DNA from 2 places in the Tardiphaga alba genome. Region 2 is predicted to be linked to the other one. Evidence: riboswitches for the same ligand, from Rfam matches in the RefSeq annotation. Region 2 holds a riboswitch; the other holds the start of a gene.
What was found. Region 2 has a riboswitch for S-adenosylmethionine ahead of RPMA_RS02900 (O-succinylhomoserine sulfhydrylase). Riboswitches for the same ligand answer to the same signal wherever they lie in the genome.
Positions count from the first base shown of each region.

Region 1: linked by a shared signal. The riboswitch ahead of metX (homoserine O-acetyltransferase MetX) and the one ahead of RPMA_RS02900 (O-succinylhomoserine sulfhydrylase) in region 2 are both predicted to bind S-adenosylmethionine.

Region 1 covers NZ_CP036498.1:853,012-860,266, reverse strand. The annotation lists gene metW (methionine biosynthesis protein MetW) at 1-122, opposite strand, end outside; gene metX (homoserine O-acetyltransferase MetX) at 119-1,327, opposite strand; SAM riboswitch at 1,411-1,490, opposite strand; gene RPMA_RS04075 (chorismate mutase) at 1,671-2,522, shown strand; gene hisC (histidinol-phosphate transaminase) at 2,552-3,652, shown strand; gene RPMA_RS04065 (prephenate/arogenate dehydrogenase family protein) at 3,645-4,586, shown strand; partial or broken gene RPMA_RS04060 (DUF2125 domain-containing protein) at 4,774-5,963, opposite strand; gene RPMA_RS04055 (gamma-glutamylcyclotransferase) at 6,057-6,614, shown strand; gene RPMA_RS04050 (lysophospholipid acyltransferase family protein) at 6,818-7,255, opposite strand, start outside.
Region 2 covers NZ_CP036498.1:610,583-617,837, forward strand. The annotation lists gene RPMA_RS02890 (SGNH/GDSL hydrolase family protein) at 1-549, shown strand, start outside; gene RPMA_RS02895 (SGNH/GDSL hydrolase family protein) at 551-1,489, shown strand; gene RPMA_RS02900 (O-succinylhomoserine sulfhydrylase) at 1,648-2,829, opposite strand; SAM riboswitch at 2,912-2,991, opposite strand; gene RPMA_RS02905 (2'-deoxycytidine 5'-triphosphate deaminase) at 3,099-4,205, shown strand; gene RPMA_RS02910 (Uma2 family endonuclease) at 4,195-4,830, opposite strand; gene RPMA_RS02915 (outer membrane protein) at 5,006-5,740, opposite strand; gene garD (galactarate dehydratase) at 6,034-7,255, shown strand, end outside.

The DNA of each region.
Region 1 (7,255 bases), 240 kb from region 2:
AGTACCTTGGCGCCGGCCGGGATCATATCGGCGACAAGAAGGTGATCACCGCGATAGTTTTCGAGACCGCGCGAGGCTGGGCGCGCGAGGCTGAAATGCAGGCCCTGTTGCGGAGCGTTCATTTCGCGGCCTCCGCAACGGGAAGGCCGTGCACCGATGCCGCCGAATTCAGGAACGCATCGGCGATGTCGATGAATTCCGGCACATCGAGCAGGAAGGCGTCGTGGCCCTTGTCGGTTTCGATCTCGGCGAAAGACACGCGCACGCCACCGGCATTCAGCGCATGCACGACGTCACGCGATTCCGCCGTCGGGAACAGCCAGTCGGAGGTGAAAGACATGAGGCAGAAACGTGTCTTGGTGTCGCGAAACGCTTCCGCCAGCCTGCCGTCATGATCTGCCGCGATGTCGAAATAATCCATCGCGCGGGTGAGATAGAGATAGGAGTTCGCATCGAAACGCTCGACGAAGGACGAGCCCTGGTAGCGCAGATAGCTCTCCACCTGGAAATCGGCGTCGAACGAGAATGTCGGCAGCTCGCGATCCTGCATGCGGCGGCCGAATTTGCGATGCAGCGCGGCGTCCGACAGATACGTGATATGCGCGGCCATCCGCGCGACACCGAGACCGCGATGTGGATGCGTGCCTTCCTCGAAGTAGCGCCCGCCGCGCCAATCGGGATCAGCCATGACGGCCTGACGGCCAAGCTCATGGAACGCGATGTTCTGTGCGGAATGTTTTGTCGCGCAAGCCACCGCCAGCGCGGAGAACACGCGCTCGGGATAGGCCGCGGTCCATTGCAGCGTCTGCATGCCGCCCATCGAGCCGCCAACCACCGAGAACAGCTGGGTGATGCCGAGGCGGTCGATCAGCATGGTCTGCGCGCGCACCATGTCGGGGATGGTGATGACCGGGAAATCGAGGCCCCAGACTTTGCCCGTGGCCGGATTGATCGAAGCCGGGCCAGTCGAGCCCATGCAGCCACCGAGCACGTTCGAGCAGATGATGAAATAGCGGTCGGTATCGAGCGCCTTGCCCGGCCCCACCATGGTGCCCCACCAGCCCGGTTTTCCGGTAACGGGGTTCTTGTTGAAGACGTGCTGGTCACCGGTCAGGGCATGACAGATCAGGATGCCATTGGTCTTGTCGGCATTCAGCGTACCGTAGGTCTGGTAGGCGATCTGGAACGGCGCGAGATCGACGCCGCAATCGAGCCGCAGCGGCTGGTCTGCGCCGAATTTGGCGACCAGCGAACTCGGATGATTGGCTTCGTGAAGGCGATCCTCGCCATCCACCGAAACGCCCTTCAGGGGCAGAACATTGACCATCTCGATACCCGGCTCCCGCTTGGGGAGTCCTCCACATCGAGACCGGGCACAAAAAACCCGGCCTGAACATACGGTTCGGCCGGGAGCAAACGTCCCCGGCCTGTTTAGCGAGTTATTTAACGTGGCTGCAAGCCGGCCGGCTCAAATGACCACGGAGTAGGTAGGGATCGTAGTCCCACCTCGGCCAACCGTCAATATAGGGTCAGCATGGACGCTTTGCCCAAGCGCCAGCGCTTAGAATAGCTGTCATGTTTTCTTTGCTTTCGGCCCCTGTCTTACCTAATCAGGGGCCGTGCCCGGACACCGCCTGCGTGCCGGGGCCAGTCAGCCAAGGTCCGTTTTCATGTCGAAACTGCCCCCCGCCCCGCCGTCGCTGAACGAACTGCGCCAGGAGATCGACAGTATCGACGCGCAGGTGCATCAGCTCCTGATGTCGCGCGGCGACATCATCGACCGGCTGATCTCGGTGAAGCAGACCCAGGAGGTCGGCTCCGCGTTCCGCCCGGCCCGCGAGGCCGACATGATGCGCCGCCTGGTACAGCGCCATCGCGGCATCCTGCCCATCGACACCGTCGAGGGCATCTGGCGCGTCATCATCTCGACCTTCACCTATGTCCAGGCGCCATTCTCGCTGCATGCGGACCTGTCGCTCGGCGAAAGCGCCATGCGCGATTCCGCCCGTTTCCATTTCGGTTTTACGGTGCCCTACATCTCGCATTTCAGCGCCCAGGCAGCCGTCGAAGCCGTGGCCAAATCCAAGGGCGACCTTGCTCTGGTTTCGGCCACCTCCGGCCAGACGCCGTGGTGGCATGAGCTGGAAGCTGAGGGCGTGCCAAAAATCATCGCCCGCCTGCCCTTCATCGAGCGCGCCGACCATCCGGCCGCGCTGCCGGTCTTCGTGGTCTCGCGCGTGGCCGACAGCGCCATGGTCACCGAGGTAGAGTGCTGGAGCGTCCGTGTCTCCGGCTGGAACGCCGAGATCGCCCGCGCGCTGGCGCCATTGGCCGATGTGGTCGTGGTGCCGGACACCGCCTTCGACGGCGCCTCGCTGCTGGTCTCCATCTCGGCGCCGCAGACCTTCGACGGCATCAAGGCTGCCCTGATCGCAGCGGGGGCCTCGGTGCGGTCCTCCGCCCTCGTCGGCAGCCACGCAACCCGCTATACGGTGCCCGCAGACGGCGCATCGCAAGCCTGATCTCTTTCCAGACTACCGGAGCTACCCAAATGTCCCGCCCCGTGCCGAAAGCCGGCATTCTCGATATCGCGCCCTACACCCCCGGCAAAACCCCGGTTCCGGAAGCGGGCCGCAAAGTGTTCAAGCTGTCGGCCAATGAGACGCCGTTCGGCCCCTCGCCGCACGCCAAGGAGGCCTTCGCGCGCGTCGGCACGCATCTCGAGGATTATCCGGAAGGCACGTCCAAGGTGCTGCGCGACGCCGTCGGCAAGCGTTACGGCCTCGATCCCGACCGCATCATCTGCGGTGCCGGTTCGGACGAAATCCTGAACCTGATCGCGCATGTCTATCTGGGCCCCGGCGACGAGGCGATCCATACGGAATTCGGCTTCCTGGTCTATCCCATCGCCACCATGGGCAATGGCGCCACCAATGTCGTGGCCAAGGAAATCGACTTCACCTGCAATGTGGACGAGATCCTCAAGGTCGTGACGCCGAAGACGAAACTCGTCTGGCTCGCCAATCCGAACAACCCGACCGGCAGCTACCTGCCGATCGCGGAAGTGAAGCGCCTGCGCTCATCGTTGCCGGAACACGTGCTGCTCGTGCTCGACGCCGCCTATGCCGACTATGTCGAAAAACCCGATTACGAGAGCGGTTTCGATCTGGCCCAGACCACCGAAAACACGGTCGTCTGCTACACCTTCTCCAAGGTGCACGGCCTCGCAGCGCTGCGCATCGGCTGGATGTTTGGCCCCGCGCACATCGTGGACGCGATGAATCGCGTGCGCGGTCCGTTCAACGTGTCGGCGCCGGCGATGCTGGCGGCTGTTGCTGCGATCGAGGACACCGATCACGTCGAGATGTCGCGCAATTTCACGGTGAAATGGCGAGAAATCCTCACCACTGAAATCACCAAGCTCGGCCTCAAGGTGACGCCGAGCGTGGCGAACTTCATTCTGATCCATTTCCCGACCACGCCCGGCAAGACCGCAACCGAGGCCGATGCCTTCCTGACCAAGCGTGGCCTCGTGCTGCGCGCGGTGTCGAGCTACGGCCTGCATCAGTCGCTGCGCATGACGCTCGGCACCGAGGAAGCCAACGAACTCGTTCTCGCCGCCTTGCGCGAATTCATGCAGCGCAATGACTGACGCTCCGCTCTTTCAACGCGTCACGCTGATCGGTCTCGGCCTGATCGGCTCGTCGCTGGCGCGCGGCATCCAGCAGCTCGGCCTCGCCGGCGAACTCGTCGCCACCGACGCCTCGCCGGAGGTCCGTGCCCGCGCCGCCGAGATCAAGCTCGCGGATCGCATCGCCGACGACAATGCGTCGGCGGTGAAGGCTTCGGACCTAATCATCTCTTGCGTCCCCGTCGGCCGCGCCGGCGATGTCGCGCAGAGCATCGCGCCGCATCTCAAGCCCGGCGCCATTATCTCCGATGTCGGCTCGGTGAAGGCCTCGGTGCTGGCTGCGATGTCCGAGCATCTGCCGGACAACGTGCACTTCATCCCCGGGCATCCGGTCGCCGGCACCGAGAATTCGGGCCCGGATTCCGGCTTCGCCGAACTGTTCATGAATCGCTGGTGCATTCTCACGCCGCCCGACGGCGCGGATGAAGCGGCAGTCGAGAAACTGTCGGCGCTATGGTCTGCCCTCGGCGCCAATGTCGAGATCATGGGTGTCGCGCATCATGATCTCGTGCTGGCGGTAACCAGCCATCTGCCGCATCTCATCGCCTATACAATCGTAGGCACGGCCGATGAGCTCGAAGATGTGACTCATTCGGAAGTGCTGAAGTTCTCCGCGGGCGGTTTCCGCGATTTCACCCGTATCGCAGCCTCCGACCCCACCATGTGGCGCGACGTGTTCCTGACCAACAAGGACGCGGTGCTGGAAATGCTGGGTGCGTTTCAGGAAGACCTGTCGAAGCTCACCCGTGCGATCCGCAGGGGCGATGGCGAGACGCTGTTCGAGCATTTTACGCGAACACGCGCGATCCGCCGGGGCATCGTGAGTATCGGCCAGGATGAAGCGGCGGCGGACTTCGGGCGGAAACACGCGGCATTGAAGAAGAAAGATAGCTGAGGGAACGGTGCTCCTCTTCCTTCTCCCCTTGTGGGAGAAGGTGGCTCCGCGAAGCGGAGACGGATGAGGGGTACGGCCGGGCTCGGAGTCTGTGGCTACCCCTCACCCGTCTGCGTGCCAAGCGGCGCGCATCCACCCTCTCCCACCCTGCACAGCGAAGCTGTGCCTGGGGGAGAGGGAAAAAACCTCAAAACAACGGCGGAATCTGCGCGACCTTCAGCGGCCCGAAGAACACTGCGCCATCGACGAACTTCAGCGGAAACGCCCGCGCCGGCTTGCCTTCCAGCGTGGCTGGCGAACCGATCGAATTCACGCCCGCAGCCAGTCCCGCGCCCGCATTCTTGCGCGCAAAATTGCCAAGCCCCGGGATCGCGCGATCCAGCGCGCCGAGAATATTGTTCACGTCCTGCGACTTCACACCCGGTGCCAGACGGTCCAGTGCCTCCTGCGGCACGCCCATCTCCAGGAGCTTGTCGATGCCCAGCGCGTTGATGGCCTTGTCGAGCCCGGTCACCGTCATCTGCAACTCGCCATCGAGATTGCCGGCTGCCGTGATGCCGAGCGAGCCCGTCGCCAGCGAGATGATGTCGCCCTGCTGCACGCGCGACTGCGTGATGTCGAGACGACCACCCGCCGCCTGAATCTCGCGAAAACGCTGCGGCCACGGCTTCGGCGACAGATCGGTGAGCCCCGACACCTGCGCGCGGATATCCGTGTCGAAGGGGCGGCAAGCAACGGATGCACATCGGCAATGGTGCCGCTGGTGATGCGCAATGCGGTTTCGATCACCGGCTTCTCCGGTGTCGAGTTCGGCGCCGTACGGCCATTGAGTATGACGCTCTTGGCGCGCACGGCCGGCGCCTGCGCGGTGCCGGCGAAGCGATCCAGCGTCAGGTCATCGAACACGAGATCGCCGCTATCGGGCGTGCCGGGCAGGCCGGTGATGCTGCTGCGCGCATTGCTCCAGCCCATCGCCATCCAGGGCTGGCCCTGCTGCGCGATCACGGCGGGCGCCTTGAACTCGGCGATCAGCAGCCGCGGCGTATAGATCTGGGCCACGACCAGAATCTCGCCGAGCTTTGCGGTGACCGGAATCTGGGTGGCATTCTGAGTCGCCGTCTGCGCCTGCAGCGCAACGCTCACGCCGTCGCAGCGGACTTCGAGGCGGAACGGGAAGCCTGCGACCGAACGATTCGCGCATTCATATTTGCGCCCGGCGGCCGCCTCGCGCGCCTGCCACAGTTCGACATTCTCATCGACCTTGGAGGCGGCAAAGAACCAGAAACCGGTCCAGGCGAGGCAGATGACGACCACGACCACGGGCATGAAGAACAGGAGCCCGAGGCGACGACGGCGAGGTTCAAGAATATCTGACATAAGCGGACCTAGATCGCAGGAATTTGTCGAAACGGCGGTGCCGACGGGAGGTTTCCCTTCGCATGATCGGCCTGCTTCTGCTAGTGCGACCCCATGACCCCTCCGAATTCGCCCGCCCCCGACAGCCATCATGACCTCTGGGTGTTCGGCTATGGTTCGCTGATGTGGCGGCCGGGCTTCGATTTCATCGAACAGACACCGGCCCGGCTGATCGGCGAACATCGGGCGCTCTGCGTCTATTCCTTCGACCATAGGGGCACGCCGGAGAAGCCCGGCCTCGTGCTCGGTCTCGACCGCGGCGGCGCCTGCCGCGGCATCGCCTTTCGCGTGGCCGCCGACAAGAAAGATGCGACCATCGCCTATCTGCGCGAGCGCGAGCAGACGACGGGCGTGTATCGCGAGGTGATGCGTTCAGTCTGGCTTGATGACGATGCCCGCTCGCGGGTCAGCGCACTAACCTATGTGGCCGATCGCAGCCATGTGCAGTATGCGGGCCGGCTGTCGCTTGCCGAACAGCTACGCGTCGTGCGGCAGGGCCACGGGCGATCAGGCAACAATCGCGACTATGTGCTATCGACGGTGAAGTCGATCGAGGCGCAGGGGTTCAAGGATGCGCAGTTGCATAAGCTGGCGATGATGCTGCATGAGTGAGCGCTGATCTTCTCCCTCCCCCAAGCCGCGAAGCGGCGCAGCGGGGAGGGTGGATCGAAGCGAGCGTTCAGCGAGCTTCGAGACGGGTGGGGTCTCTCCCACGAAGAACATCACGCGGGAGAGACCCCACCCAACCTTCGCTACGCTCAGGCCACCCTCCCCGCTGCGCCGCTTCGCCGCTTGGGGAGGGAAAAGAAAGAGTCCTACCTCTCCTTCACCGCCACATCAGGCACCCGCCCGAAAATCTCCGCCTGCTCCGCGCGTCCCTCCGCCACCAGCCGGTCCGTCGCTTCCTCGATCCGCTCTGCCAGCAGTGGCAGAAACTCCTTGCGGTCCATGCCGGCCGGCAGCGGCGGCAAAAACTCCACCACGATCGTGCCGGGATAGCGCAAAAAAGTCCGCCGCGGCCAGAACAGGCCGGAATTCAACGCCACCGGCAAACACGGCTCGTTGCTCATGGCATAGATCTGCGCGACACCGCTCTTGTAATCTGGCGGCGCGCCGACTGGACGGCGCGTGCCTTCGGGAAAAATGATCAGCTGACGGCCGCCCTGGATCGCAACTGCGGCGCGTTTGCTCATGTCCATCAGCGCACGCACGCCGCCCTTGCGGTCGACCTCGATCATCTTGGACTTGATCAG
Region 2 (7,255 bases):
GCCTATCCCACCCGCCTGCAGACCTATCTCAGCGAACGACTGCCGGGCGTGACCGTGGATGTCGCACTGGAACTGCAGGTGAAGAAGACCGCCGAGGAGATGGCGCCGACGCTCGGCAAGCTGGTTGAAGATCGCAAACCCGATCTTGTGATTTGGCAAACCGGAACCGTCGATGCCATGCGCCAGGTGGATGGCGACGACTTCCGCAACGCATTGGATGACGGCGTTGCTGCCATGCAAAAGGCCGGAACTGACGTCATTTTAATGAACTTGCAGTATAGTCCGCGCACGGAGTCCATGATTTCGGGCTCGGCCTACCTAGATAACATGCGTGTGGTGGCGCAGCAGCACGACGCTCCGCTGTTCGATCGCTTCGCCATCATGCGGCAGTGGAATGAAAATGGTGATTTCGACCTGTTCAGCCCCGCCCCCGGCACCGCCGGAATGGAGCTCGCAAAACGGGTGCACGACTGTCTCGGTCGCGCGCTATCGGCCTTCGTGATCGAAACGGCGCACATCAAGACAGCGGATTTGAGGATTCAGCGTTAAAATGAGTTTCGAAGCTACCTTGTCTCGCGTCCTTGTCGCCGCCGCACTTGCCGTCACGACTCCCGCATTCACCTCAATGGCGCATGCAGAGGATTCCCAGGCTGGCGCACAAGGACAGAGCCAGGCACCAAGCGATGGCCCACAGCGCGGCGTCGCCGGCAAGGCGATCGACAGGGTCAAGGAAGCTGCCAAGACAGCCACGGACATTCTGAGCCGCGTGCCTTGCCGCACGCCCAAGGGCGGCACCAAGGCGATGGGCACGCTGCCGCATGTGGCCAGCAAGCTCGCGGCGCGGCAGCCCGTGGTGATCGTCGCCTTCGGGTCGTCATCGACCCAGGGCCATGGCTCGACGTCCCCCGAATTCAACTATCCCAACCGCCTGGCTGCGCAATTGCGCCGAGCCTATCCCGGCGCCGATATCACCGTCCTCAATCGCGGCAAGGGCGGCGAGGATGCGCCCGAGATGATGGCGCGGCTGCAGGCGGAAGTGATCAATTCGAAGCCCGACCTCGTGATCTGGCAGCTCGGCACCAATGCGGTGCTGCGAAATCTCGATCCTGCTGAAACCGGCAAGATGATCGAAGACGGTGTCGGCCGCATTCAGGCTGCGAGCTCCGACGTGGTGCTGGTCGATCCGCAATATTCGCCGGCGACCGTGGAGAAGCCGGAAGGCACCAGCAAGATGCTGGCGCTCATGCACAAGGTGGCCGCGCTGCACAAGGTCGGCATCTTTCCGCGCTTCGAGGTGATGAAGGAATGGCACGAAGGCCAGCAGATGGCGTTCAGCTCATTCGTGATCGCCGATGGCCTGCATATGAACGACTGGGGCTATGCCTGCTTCGCGCAGCTGCTCGGCGACAACATCATCAAGTCGGTGGGCGCCATCAAGATGGGCACCAACGAGCCGGCCGTGCAACAGGCGCAGCAGCGGCCGCTGTAGGTTAACTACGCCACGCACTCCATCATCGTCATCCTGAGGTGCTCGCGCGATAGCGCGAGCCTCGAAGGATGCGGCGACGAGCTCGCGGCCCATCCTTCGAGGCGTGCGCTAGCGCGCACGCACCTCAGGATGACGGTGTAGCTTATTGCCGGTCCGCTTTAAGCCTTCGCCAGCGCCGCTTCGAGATCCTCGATCAGGTCGTCGCGATGCTCCAGGCCCGCCGAGAAGCGGATGAAGCCCTCCGTGATGCCGAGCTCGAGGCGTGCTTCCAGCGGCAGACGCTGATGCGTCGTCGTCGCTGGATGCGTGACGAGGCTCTTCGCGTCGCCAAGATTGTTCGAGATGCGCGCGACCTTGAGTTCGTTGAGCACGCGGAAGGCTGCTTCCTTGCCGCCCTTGACCTCAAAGCCGATCAGCGTCGAACCCGCACGCATCTGCTTCTTCACCGTCGCCGCTTGCGGATGATCTTCGCGGCCGGGATAGATCAGCCGCGACACCTTGGGATGCTGTGCCAGCACATCGGCGATGGCCGCTGCGCTCTGCGTCTGCCGCTCGACGCGCACCGCCAGCGTTTCCAGTCCTTTCACCAGCGTCCACGCATTGAACGGCGAGATAGAAGGCCCGGTCTGGCGCAGATAGTTGTGAATGTGCTCGTCGATGAAGTCCTTCGACGACAGAATGATGCCGCCAAGACAGCGACCCTGGCCGTCGATATGCTTGGTGGCGGAATAGACGACGACGTCGGCACCGAGCGCCAGCGGGCTCTGCCAGATCGGTGTCGCGAACACATTGTCGACGATCAGCCGCGCGCCGCCGGCATGGGCGATCTCCGCGATCGCGCCGATGTCGAGCACGTCGAGCGTCGGATTGGTCGGGCTTTCCAGGAATAGCGACTTGGTGTTCGGCTTCATCGCCTTCTGCCACTGGTCGAGATCGAGGCCATCGACCAGCGTGAATTCGATGCCATAGCGCGGCAGCAGTTCTTCGATGACGTAACGGCAGGAGCCGAACAGCGCCTTTGCGGCGACGACATGGTCGCCCTGACGCAGCGGCGCGAGAATGGCGGTGGTGACGGCGGCCATGCCGGTGGCGGTGGAGCGTGCAGCTTCGGCGCCTTCGAGGTCGATCATGCGGTTCTCGAACATCGACGTGTTCGGGTTCGAGAAGCGGGAATAGATGAAGCCGGGATCTTCGCCCTTGAACCGCGCCTCGCAGGCTTCGGCAGTCTCATAGATGAAGCCCTGGGTCAGGAAGAGGGCTTCGGACGTCTCGTTGAATTGCGAGCGCAGCGCGCTGGAATGAACGAGGCGGGTTTCGGGACGGTAAGACTTGGCAGACATGTGACCTCCAACGTGACCGCTCAAAACGGGCACAAAAAACCGGCCTGGACGGACGTCCTCAGGCCGGGATCGCATGCTGGAAGGACATGTGTCCCCGGCCTGTTTAGCGACTTATTTTACGTGGCTGCAAGCCGGCCGGCTCAAATCACCACGGGATAGGACTTTTCCTATTCCCGCTTGCGCTTGCCGTCAAGGCGCGCTTGAGATAGCCGGTAAAGTTACGGTTTTTCAGGGCATTGCCCCTGGATGACGATTGAAGGACCAGACCAGTGACGTTCACCCTCGCCCCCGATGCCGATGGAATTCTGCCCGACAGCATGATCGAGGCGATGGCCGAGGCCGGCCTGATCCTGCCCGAATATGATTTCGTCGAAAGCCAGATCCAGCCGGCCAGCCTCGACCTGCGCCTCGGCCCCATCGCCTATCGCGTCCGCGCCAGCTTCCTGCCCGGCCCGAATGTCACCGTCGCCGAGCGCATCGACGAATTGAAGCTGCACGAGATCGATCTCTCCGAAGGCGCGGTGCTGGAGACCAACTGCGTCTACATTGTGCCGCTGCTGGAAAGCCTCGCGCTGCCGCCGAACATCTTCGCCGCCGCGAATCCGAAGAGCTCCACCGGACGTCTCGACGTCTTCACCCGCGTGATCGCCGACGGCACCCGTCGGTTCGATGTGATCGGCGCGGGCTATCATGGCCCGCTCTATGCCGAGATCAGCCCGAAGACATTCCCGGTGCTGCTGCGCGAAGGCTCGCGCCTGTCGCAGGTCCGCTTTCGCGTCGGCGATGCCGTGCTCGACACCGAGGCGCTGGAGGACCTGCATGCGCAGGATCCGCTGGTCGATATCGACGATGCCGACCTGACCAACGGGCTTGCTGTCTCGGTCGATCTGTCCGGCGAGAATGCGTCGGGCTTCGTCGGCTATCGCGCCAAGCGCCACACCGGCGTGGTCGATGTCGATCGCCGCGGCGGTTATGCGGTGGAGGATTTCTGGGAGCCGATCCATGCGCGCGCCGATCGCACGCTGATCCTCGATCCCGGCGAGTTCTACATTCTCGCTTCCAAGGAAGCCGTGCAGGTGCCGCCGGACTACGCCGCCGAAATGGTGCCGTTCGATCCGCTGGTCGGCGAATTCCGCGTCCATTATGCCGGCTTCTTCGATCCTGGCTTCGGCCATGACGGCGCCGGCGGCAAGGGCTCGCGCGCCGTGCTGGAAGTGCGCTCGCGCGAAGTGCCGTTCATCCTCGAACACGGCCAGATCGTCGGCCGCCTCGTCTATGAACGCATGCTGGATCGCCCGGATTCACTCTACGGCCAGCGCATCGGCTCGAATTATCAGGGGCAGAACCTGAAGCTGTCGAAGCACTTCAAGGTTTAGAGCGAACTTGGGACTTTAGCGGCGTGCGGTCATAGAGATCGCCGACGCGGCATCGGAAATTGAGCTTCGGGATCACGATTTCGGCGTCGGGCCCTGTCAGCACGTCCGATGTCCAGCCATCGTCCGTGCGCAATTCCACCTGAACCGCCATATGATCCTGCGTAATGACGAGCAAGGCGACGCAAGCCGCATGCGAGCGGTACAACTCGCATTTCACATCGATCCATTCGCGTCCGGTACCAGGGACACCAATCTGATCCGAAGACGACACGACTTCAGCCAATAAATAAGCTGCATCGAAATAGCGCTGCTCAAGCTCGTATTCCGTATCGATGACGGCCACGTCGGGCTCGGGCTCGTAAACCCTGCCATCGAGTATAAAGCTCTTGAAGCCAGATCGCTGGGTTGCCATGAGCGGCAGACCTTGCCGGTCAAAGCTATCGTCCAGCAACCGCGCAAGATTTTCTGCAATCCGATTGTGAACGAGTCTTGGAGGCGACATCATGACCGGGACGCCCGCCAACAATTCCCACCGCTCATGATCCGGGCGATATTTTTGGAAGTCACGGAATTCCTCCGCGGACATCTGCCGGCTCGTCCGGCCTTGCATGACGGCAATACCCATCACCACTTCCCTTCGCTTCCCCATCATACAACAATCGGCGAGGTTGCGAAAGCAGGTTCCCGTGAGAGAAAACTCCTGACAAAAAAGGCCCGCACGAGTGTGTGCGGGCCAGGTTTTCTGGAGCAGAAATTCGCAGCGCCGGCCTTGAGGTCGACGCTGCTGGTCAAACTACTAATTAGTAGCCGCCGCCCATGCCGCCCAGATTGAAGCGGTAGTTCAGGCCGACCTTGACGGTGTGGGTATCGTTCTTGGACGACACGCCAGCCAGCGGGGCCGGGGCGGTGAAGGTGGTGGTGCCGAAGTCGTAGTACTGGTACTCGACCTTGCCCGACCAGTTCTGGGTGAACAGGTATTCGAGACCGGCGCCGACGGTGTAGCCGTTCGACTTGGTGGTGGTGCCGAACGAGGCGTCGGTTGCCGGAGCGCTCACGAGCAGGGTCTCGCTGACGTCCTGATAGGCCCAACCACCCTTCACGTAGAGCAGTGCGGGACCCCAGGTGTAACCGAGACGGCCGGTCACCGAAGCGATGCCGTTCTGGTTCTGGTTGTAGGCGTAACCTGCGCCAGCGCCGGTGAACAGGACGGTCGTGTTGTTGTTGCCAACCCAGCTGTACTGACCTTCGATACCGAGCACCCAGTTAGGGGCGAACTGGTAGTCAGCGCCGCCCTGCACACCGCCGAGGAAACGACCGTCGGAGTTGTCCGAGGTGCCGCCGAAGCCGTTGTTGCCGTTGAAGGCGCCGCCGACGTGACCGCCGATGTAGAAACCGGTCCAGTTGTAGATCGGAGCGGCAGGAGCCTGATAGGCCGGTGCCTTGGTGTACGGACGGGCTGCCAGATCGGCTGCAGACGCGGGAGCAGCCAACGCGACCATGGCAACGGCTGCGGTCGAAAGCAGATACTTCTTCATAGATAATCCTCTCAATCCCAAACTGGATTGCGGCGAACCTAGACGATTGCGCAGCGATGTCTGTCACAGCCGTGCAACAGCGCTTCAAACGAGTGTGGCGGGTTTTTCGACCGCGTCGTGCTTCTGACACATGCCGGCCTCATTCCGCCCGCGCGGTGCTCGAATGTGTTACGTAACGTGCATAACATCGGGTAAATCTCAACCTGTGCAGCATGCTCACGAGATGTGCTACTGCTGTTGCAGTGACGCAGTGACGCCGCCAATAGTGACGCCGCCAATGAGGATATGAGGAAATGAACGAGGCGATGGCCACCCCAAAGGCAGCTGACGCATATGCGCCGCGTACCATCAAGCTGAATGCGCGCGACAATGTCGCGATCGTGGCGAATGATTTTGGATTGCCCGCGGGAACTTTGCTCGCTGACGGCATCACGCTGCGCCAGTTTGTTCCGCAGGGCCACAAGCTCGCACTCGTCGATATCGCGAAGGATCAGCCGATCCTTCGTTACGGCGAGATTATCGGTTACGCCATCGATGCGATCGCTGCCGGTGACTGGGTCGAGGAAGCGCGCATTCATATGCCCGATGCGCCGGAGCTCGATCGCCTCGATATCGCAACGGCGGTTCCTGCCGCACAGGAACCACTGACGGGTTACACATTCGAGGGCTTTCGCAATCCTGACGGCTCCGTTGGTGTGAAGAACATTCTTGCGATCAGCACATCGGTGCAATGCGTCGCGGGCACGCTCGAATTCGCGATCAAGAAGATCAAGGCCGAGTTGCTGCCGCGCTATCCGAATGTCGATGACGTCGTCGCGGTGACGCATGGCTATGGTTGCGGCGTCGCCATCAACGCGCCCGATGCCTATATCCCGATCCGAACACTGCAGAACATCGCGAAGAATCCGAATTTCGGCGGGGAGGTGATGGTCGTCGGCCTCGGCTGCGAGAAACTCGCGCCAGAGCGGCTGCTGCCGACCAACGATCCCGCCAGCATGATGCGCCTGCAGGATGAGGGCAATCAGAGCTTTGGCGACATGGTGGATACGATTGTCACCATGGCCGATGCACGTCTCAAGATATTGAATGGTCGCAAGCGTGAGACCGTGCCGGCCTCCGAACTCGTGATCGGCCTGCAATGCGGTGGCAGCGATGCGTTCTCCGGCGTCACGGCAAACCCGGCGCTCGGCTTTGCCAGCGATCTCCTGGTGCGTGCAGGCGCGACGGTGATGTTCTCTGAAGTCACCGAAGTGCGCGATGCCATCGAATTGCTGACGCGCCGTGCGGCGAGTGAAGATGTCGGCCGCGCGCTGGTGCGTGAGATGGACTGGTACGACGCCTATCTCGCCCGCGGCGGCGCCGACCGCAGCGCCAATACAACGCCGGGGAACAAGAAGGGTGGCCTCGCCAATATTGTCGAGAAGTCGCTTGGCTCCATCGTGAAATCGGGATCGTCGGCCATCACCGGCGTGATCGGGCCGGGCGAGCGCGCGACGACGAAGGGACTGTTGTTCG